Regions from separate parts of the Shewanella sp. SM55 genome, predicted to be linked through region 2. Evidence: riboswitches for the same ligand, from Rfam matches in the RefSeq annotation. Region 2 holds a riboswitch; the other holds the start of a gene.
What was found. Region 2 has a riboswitch for thiamine pyrophosphate ahead of L5L91_RS00690 (TonB-dependent receptor). Riboswitches for the same ligand answer to the same signal wherever they lie in the genome.
Positions count from the first base shown of each region.

Region 1 (4,393 bases), on a different contig from region 2:
CAATTCCCAGCCTTATTTGTCTTAACAGGCAAGTGACTTATCAAGCACTGGCGTAAAGTACTGTGCTTGTAGCAGGTTGCATTCGCATTGAACTTTGCTCTGTTTGCCTCCTCTAATCTGCGTTGAGCACTCGTAAGTAAATGCAATCAATAGATAATTCGCTTTCAATATTTACCAACCCGATATTGGATTGATATTGAATTAGAGTGTAATCGTTCCACGTTAAGCATCATTGAAATCAATGGATACTATACAAAACCTAAGGATGGATTTTGCCTTTTCAACATCAACCCAAGGCCGCGCCTTTATTGACAGCATCTCCTACAGCGATAGCGATTGGAGATGATGTCGATAGTGCTTTGCTGATTTCGGTCACATCGCCAGAAGGTGAGACTTTTATCGCCTTTGATCATCAGCTCGGTGAACTGGATGCTGCTCAAACGCCTGTTTTTACCACTAATGCGGAGCCATTAGCGTTCAATAGCGGTGCAGGCTTTTTAGTCACTGAGCATGACACCCAAGCTATAGACCAAGAGCAAGCCCAAGATTTGGTACTGCAAGAAATCCGTGCTGAACATCAAGATCAAGATAAATTGGTTTCTGAATCTGAATCTGAATCCAAACCTGAACTGTCTAGGACGATACAAACTAGTGCTCAGGGATTGGGGACGGGATCCGTTTTGCGTGCTCGTCAGCCGTATTTCAAAGGATTCAGTTTGTTATTTTTTGTGCTCTTAGTGCATGTGTGTTTATTTTTACTTATCTGCATTTTGTGGCGCCCGCAGTTAAATCCCTTTGGATTGAATGAAATAGAAAGCCGTGGCCCTAAAGTGACAGCGATCAAGGCTTACTTTATTTATGCTCCCGCGGTAGAGAAAGCCGAAACCTCGGAGTCCAAAACTGAGATCAAGGCCGAGGATAAGACTGAAGCGACAAGTTCTGTTACGCCTACAATTGTTCCCACACCTCAAACTCAAGTGAAGCCTCTGCCAATACTTGAAAAGGTCATGCCTGAAACAATAGCACCCGAAAAGGCCGTCTCTGAAAAAGTAGAGTCGGAAAAAGTGAACCCAGATACGGTTAAACCGAACATCACTCAATCGAGCCAATCTCAATCAAAGAAAACTCAATCAAGTGCCCAAAGTGAAGTACAGCCCGCGGAAGTGACGGCAAAAAAACAACTAATACGCTTGATACCACAGAAATGAAGCCGCAGCTTGGCGCTAAGAGCTCGCCTGCAGCAGAAGGTGAGAGCACAATAGCGACAAGCTCAAGCATGAGTTTATTCACCCAGCAATATTTTGAACGTCAGCGCGAGCAAGCGCTCGATGATCTCGTCATTGAACAGGCTGATAAGTTCACCCGGAAATCGAATATGAGTGAAATGAGCCCAGAGATGGAGGTGCTATTTGTCCCTAATGCTGATGATTTCGGTGGCACAACGAGTCTAGATTTACCCTTAGACCCAAATCGTATTGTGCGTAAAGGGGATACTTGTTATCGCGTGGTACAAGTCGGCACTCAAGTTAATCCTAACGCCGAAAATTTAGGTTTTCCCATTAACTGCAGTGGCAAAAAAATCAATCAAGCTATTGATGATGCCATTCAATCTCGATTAAACAAAATGATGCTCAAACCCCATAAATAGTGACTTTCTTTTATGATTTATTTTCATGCTAATTATAGCTTTTTAGGTTTCATTTTATTTAATCAATTAAAAACAATTAATTATAAATCTTTATTTTGGATTGGTGGTTAAGGTTTTTAATTGCTTTTTTCCTTGTTTGTTGCTGCCGCTTCTGTCTATACTGCGTACTCATCTTGTCGGAGTGCCTCTTGGCTGAGACCGTTTATTCGGGATCCGTTGAACCTGATCAGGTTAAAACCTGCGAAGGAAACAAGCGTAATAACACATATTAAATCGCCAAAATAGACGGCTTGAACACCTGTTAACTCAGCAATGTTTTAAGCCTTAATGTTGAGATTTAATTGTTATTGAGCAGGGTAACTCAATTTTTGAAGCCAGTGTTGGGCACAAAAGTTGATTGCCATGTCCAGCTATCAACAACTCAATTCTCCAGACAAGCAACTCCATTTTTTAACGTGAGATTGCTTATGTCCAGTTCAAACCAAAACCCAGCTGTAGCTGCCAATGCGACAGAAATCACAGCGCCAGAATCGACAATCCCTAATAAATCGACTGAGTCTCGTCAATCAATCGTGCCTCAGGCGCCGAGTCGCCGCGAAACCCGTGCGCAGGCCCAAGCCTTTATCGATACGCTAGCGCCACTGCAACATCCTAATTCACAAAAGATTTATCTCGAGGGTTCCAGTGCCGATATTCGCGTTGGCATGCGGCAAATTCTGCAGACTGACACCCTGGTCGGCGGCACAGATGATGCGCCCATCATGGAAAAAAATCCGCCAATCCGCGTGTACGATTGCGCCGGACCTTATTCCGATCCTGAGGCCGACATCAATGTGCGTCTAGGCCTTGGTAAATTAAGACAAAACTGGATCCTAGCCCGCAACGACACAGAGCAATTATCCTGCGCGACCTCAGACTTTACCCAACAAAGACTCGCCGACGACGGTTTAGATCATCTGCGTTTTGAGGCAGGCTCGAGTGCCATTGTCCGCCCACGCAGAGCGCTGCAGGGCAAACGTGTCAGTCAATTACACTATGCCCGTCAAGGGATTATCACGCCAGAAATGGAATATGTGGCGATCCGCGAGAACATGGTACTTGCGCAAGTACAGGATGAAATCCTCAATCGTAAAGCCAAGGGCGAAGCCTTTGGTGCCTTAGTCGGCGAACCGATTACCGCCGAATTTGTCCGCGCCGAAGTTGCCCGTGGCCGCGCGATTATTCCGCTGAATATTAACCATCCCGAAGCCGAACCTATGATTATCGGGCGTAATTTTCTGGTGAAAGTGAACGCCAATATCGGTAACTCGGCGGTGACGTCTTCCATCGAGGAAGAAGTGGAAAAGCTCGTCTGGTCAACCCGTTGGGGTGCAGATACTGTCATGGATTTATCCACGGGTCGTTATATTCACGAAACCCGCGAGTGGATCATCCGTAATTCGCCAGTGCCCATCGGCACTGTGCCTATTTATCAAGCGCTGGAGAAAGTGAACGGCGTGGCAGAGGATTTAACCTGGGAAGTGTTCCGCGATACCTTGATTGAACAAGCGGAGCAAGGTGTTGATTATTTTACTATTCATGCTGGTGTACTGCTGCGTTATGTGCCGATGACGGCTAAACGTGTTACTGGGATCGTTTCCCGCGGCGGTTCAATCATGGCCAAATGGTGCCTGAGCCACCATAAGGAAAACTTCCTCTACAGCCATTTTCGTGAGATCTGTGAGCTTTGCGTCGCCTACGATGTATCCCTGTCTTTAGGTGATGGTATGCGTCCAGGCTCAATTGCCGACGCCAATGATGCCGCCCAGTTTGCAGAGCTTGAAACCTTAGGTGATCTAGTCAAAATCGCGTGGGAATACGACGTGCAAACCATTATCGAAGGACCGGGACATATCCCGATGCAGCTCATTAAAGAGAACATGGACAAGCAGTTAGTTCACTGCGACGAAGCGCCGTTTTACACCCTTGGCCCACAAATCACCGATATCGCACCTGGGTATGATCATTTCACCTCCGGCATAGGCGCGGCCATGATTGCTTGGTATGGCTGCGCTATGTTGTGTTATGTCACGCCAAAAGAACACTTAGGATTACCGAATAAACAAGATGTTAAGCAAGGTTTGATTGCTTATAAGATTGCTGCCCACGCCGCCGATGTGGCCAAAGGTCATCCGAGTGCGCAAATTCGTGACAATGCGCTGGCAAAGGCGCGGTTCGAATTCCGCTGGGAAGATCAATATAACTTAGGACTCGATCCTGAAACCGCGCGCGCTTACCACGATGAATCTTTACCGCAGGAATCCGCTAAAGTCGCGCATTTTTGCTCTATGTGCGGCCCTAAATTTTGTTCGATGAAAATCACCCAAGATGTGCGCGCCTATGCCGCTGGCTTAGAGGCGGCACAAGCGAAGGCGGATCAAGTTGAAGCGGCTGACCAAGCCATGCAAGTCACAGTCAAGACGCCGCAGGAGTTGGAAGCGGCAATGGCGCTAAAATCGGCACAATTTGCTGCTTCGGGCGCCGAGATCTATCACGTGAAAGACAAGCTTGTCGCCGAAGCAGAGGAAGCCTAATTATGTCGGGTATTCATGGGGGTAATTCGCCCATGAATACCGCTCGCCCCGCATTTGTTTGGACCATAGCCGGTTCAGACAGCGGCGGCGGTGCCGGTATTCAGGCGGACTTGGCGACAATTCAAGATTTGGGCTGTCACGGTTGCTGCGTGATCACCACAGTGACGGCGCA
Region 1 covers NZ_JAKKRS010000005.1:183,864-188,256, reverse strand. Annotated here, with positions in the region: partial or broken gene L5L91_RS09135 (hypothetical protein) at 273-1,648, shown strand; TPP riboswitch at 1,816-1,914, shown strand; gene thiC (phosphomethylpyrimidine synthase ThiC) at 2,116-4,221, shown strand; gene L5L91_RS09120 (bifunctional hydroxymethylpyrimidine kinase/phosphomethylpyrimidine kinase) at 4,224-4,393, shown strand, end outside.
Region 1: linked by a shared signal. The riboswitch ahead of thiC (phosphomethylpyrimidine synthase ThiC) and the one ahead of L5L91_RS00690 (TonB-dependent receptor) in region 2 are both predicted to bind thiamine pyrophosphate.

Region 2 (4,393 bases):
ACCTTGATAAGTTACAGTCTGGTTGCTCTTTCTGCTCTGGCTTTACATCTAACCAGTTCTCTACAAGCTGTGATGGTAGCAATGACCTTAATTGGTTTTTGTGGCGGTATCGGTCTATGTATTACTGGTACGATTGTGGTGTCTGTGTGGCAAGAGAAATTACAAAGCACAATGTTAGTGGTGCAAGATGCAACGTTTAATATTGCAGGCGTTATTTTTCCATTAATAACGACTTATGCATTAACAAGTTCATTATCATGGAGTTATAGCTATTTAGCCGTAGGTTTAGTGGCGTTCGGTACAGTCATTATTACCTTGTTCACTCATTTCTCTATTTGTGAGCAATCTTCTACAACACAAGAGAAACAACAGTCTGAATGGAATCTCGGCATTATTAGTGGAGGTATTGGTTTATTTTTAGGAATGCTGGCTTTATATACTTTTTTAACTTGGGCACCTTTATTTGTAAAACAAAAATTTGATATTCCGTTTGAAGATGCCGGTAATATTATTACCCAGTATTGGTCCGCTGCGCTAATTGGTGCATTAATTTCGACTGTGATTGTGACGCGTGTAAAAATTCACCATTTCTTAGTTGGTATTATTGCTTTAGCTATGGTGATCACCGCTGCCATTGTCAGTACCAATAATCTTAATTGGATAGCTTATTTAACCTATGGTTATGGTTTTGTGTGTGCTGCTCTTTATAATGCATTTATTGCTTATGGCGTGTCTTTTGTAAAAAAAGCCAGCAGCAAAAATGTGTCATATATTCTTATTAGCGGAAGTGCAGGGGCGATGTTTAGCCCAGCCATCAGTTCTTTCTTTGAACGTATTATCGGATTACAAACAGTGATGTATGTGATTCCTCTGCTTTACGCAGCGATATTTATGCTATTGATCGTTTCAAGTCGGATGAAACCAGCTATAGAACAACACTCGCCATCGGTAAGTTAATTTACCTGTGCATCCATCCCACACTCGGTTGTTAAATTAAGTCGAGTGTGGGTTATGTTGAAAGCGGTTATATGCCTGCTTCAACAAATTTCTTGAGTGCGTTGAGATCACAAATCCGAATGCCATCTTTTTTCCGCTCAATTAAGCCTCGTTCCTCAAGATTTTGTAGCGCCCGACGGTAGACTCGGTCGGTAGTGCCAAATCGTTCAGCCTCTAAATAGCGTTTACTAAAGCCATCTACAGGCAAGTCATTTAAGTATTCATGATAAATATCAAATGCCACGTTATAACTGATGGGATAGAGCAGTCGCCGAGTAAAAATATCCACTGTGTCTTGGTAGTCAATCGCAATTGCACTAGCGAAAAATAGCGCGAGTTGAGGGTGTTGACCGAGGCAATGTTGCAGTTTTTCAGCGCTAATCAACATGATTTCTAAGGGTTCACTGGCAATAATGTCTAGTTGACAGTGGTACTGGGTGAAGAACTCCATTTCGCCAAACAGTTGTGAATCACAATCAATAGTACCTAATTGAAAACACCGACCATTTCTCGCGGTATGACCGAGTGATACTCGACCTTGCTTCACCAATACAAGTGATGCCATCGCTTCCCCCTGCGTCATGAGGTGAGCGCCTTTTTTGAGCATTTTTATTTCGCTGATACAGCTAAGTACAACCGCTTCAATAAGTGGATAGTCTTGCTCCCATCGCTGGCTATAACGTCCTTTCGATAAAGGTTTTAGCTGCATCGACTATTGTCCTCTTACTGTGTTCGAAATTGCGACCTTCTATAGCATTATCATGATAGGCGGTCAAATGGACGAAAGGATTTAGGCTACTACTAAAGATATTTTCATCATACGAACTGAAGGGCAGTGGTTTTCGCGACATTTAATTGAATCGCAGAGATAAGAGTGCCCACTTTTTATTTCCGTCATGTATACTAGGCCCCGCCAAGGGGTGTTTGTTGTGCATTAATGTTACTCTGATTTTAACGTTAACGGCTGCAAACTGAGATGTCATCTGACGAACCCTTAGAACCTGATCCGGCTAATACCGGCGTAGGAATGGGCCAATCAACAGCACACTTCTGAATCGCTTATTCGTTGCCGGATCTCAAACATTATATTTGAGGTCCTATGTCAAACCGTAAAACGTCAAACCATCAATCTCCATTTTCAACCGTATCGCCAAGCTTATTTTTAGCCCGAGCGCCGCTGGCGTTAGCCATCGCCGCAGCGCTGAGCACTGCTGCATTTGCACAAACCGACGCTATCGATAAACCCGATCCCAGCACTGAGATGGAAGTCATGGTGGTGACGGCGGATTTTCGCAGTTCAAGCTTAGAAAAAATGCCCTCCAGCATTACCGTTATCGACAGTCAAAAAATTCAAGATGAAAGTGCGCAACACTTTGAAGATCTGCTTAATTCTATCGCCAATTTTAACTGGTCAGGTGGAAGCTCGCGGCCGAAATATTTTCAAATTCGCGGTGTAGGGGAGCAGGAACAATACCAAGGCGCACCTAATTCTTCCGTGGGTTACATCATAGATGATATCGATTTATCCGGTATTGGTATGGTGTCGAGCATGTACGATTTACAGCAGGTCGAAGTGCTTCGTGGACCGCAGGGGACGCGTTACGGCGCGAATGCCTTAGCGGGATTGATTTATCTGAAGAGTAACGATCCAACTGATGTGTTTGAGCATGGCGGCGAAGTGTCGTTAGGCGATGATGATTTACGCACTTTTAGCGGGTTTAGCTCGGGCCCATTAACGGATTCTGGCAAGCTGTTTTATCGTGTGTCAATGCAGCAGCACCAGCAAAATGGTTACCACGATAACCTGTATTTAGACCGTGATGATACCAATGGTCGCGATGAATTCAGCGGCCGCGCTAAGCTGCGCTGGTATGCGACAGATGATTTGCAGTTTGATTTAACTGTGCTGCATGCCGATTTTGATAATGGCTATGATGTGTGGAGTTTAACCAATTCACCAACCCAGACAACATCGGATCAACCGGGTGTTGATAGCCAACGTACCACAGGCGCGGGTTTTAAAGCGACCTATTTTGGCGCAGAAAACTTCGAATTAACTTCGTTAACCTCTTTTGCGAATACCGATCACCATTACAGTTACGATGGCGATTGGGCTAACTCAGAATATTGGGCCTCTAAGCAATGCAATGATGACAATGGCAATCTGGCGCCGTGTCAATACGATTATTTTTGGGATAAAACGGGTCAGCGTAAAACCGCGTCGCAAGAGTTTCGCCTAAGTTCTACCGAGCAGGGCCGTATTTTTGCAGAGAGTACTGATTGGTTGCTTGGTGTGTATGCCATGAATCTGAAAGAAGATAACCAATTGTATTCTGAGTACAATACTTCGCTAGATGAAGTCTTAGACTCAGAGTATGAGGCGACAAACTATGCACTGTTTGGCCAGCTTGATACGGATTTTGGCTCAAATTATGCTTTATCTGTGGGGCTACGTTTAGAGCGCCGCAACAGCCATTACTCTGATACGAATAACGATAATTTCGACCCGAGCGAAACCATGTGGGGTGGTCATATTGCTGTGAGTAAAGTGCTGAACGACTCACACAATGCTTATGTCCGAGTCGCACGCGGCTACAAGGCGGGCGGTTTCAACATGACTTTGCCCGTCGAATTGAACGATAAAAAAGAGTTTAGTACTGAGACGCTCTATAACTATGAAATCGGCCTTAAATCCCATTGGTTAGCGGGACTTATCGATACTAATTTGGCGCTGTTCTATATGGACAGACAAGATCAACAGGTGGCTGCATCACAGCAAGATCCCGATAAACCACAGCGTTTTATCTTGTTCACTGAAAATGCAGGCAGTTCGAATAACTATGGCGCTGAGTTAGATGCAACCTGGTATGCCACGGATAATCTGCAAGTTTACTCAAGCTTAGGTTGGTTAGAAACGGCCTACGGTGACTACCAGTATCAGGACAAATATGGCACTGAGGTGGATTTAACTGGCCGCGATCTAGCCCATTCTCCACATCTTACCTACAGCCTTGGCGGGACTTATCGTGCTAATTCGGGTTGGTTTGCGAACCTGAATCTTAGCGGTAAGAGTGAATTCTATTATTCAGACAGCAATGAATCCCGCTCTGAACCCTACACTATCGTCAATGCCCGCGTGGGTTATGAGGCGAGCGCCTGGTCGGCATATTTATGGGGACGCAATCTGTTTAATGAAGAATACGGTGTGCGTGGCTTCTATTTTGGCAATGAGCCAGATAACGGTTGGGCGGAAAAGCAATATATTCGTTACGGCGATCCGCGTCAGATTGGCGTAACCTTTAACGTTAAGTTTATGTAATAGCTCATTTTAAAATGAGCATAATCATTTAAGTGTTAACTGAACTGTAGCCCAGTATTTGGGCTACAGCCTTACTTC
Region 2 covers NZ_JAKKRS010000001.1:159,168-163,560, reverse strand. Annotated here, with positions in the region: gene tsgA (MFS transporter TsgA) at 1-957, shown strand, start outside; gene L5L91_RS00695 (Crp/Fnr family transcriptional regulator) at 1,025-1,705, opposite strand; TPP riboswitch at 1,903-2,041, shown strand; gene L5L91_RS00690 (TonB-dependent receptor) at 2,096-4,315, shown strand.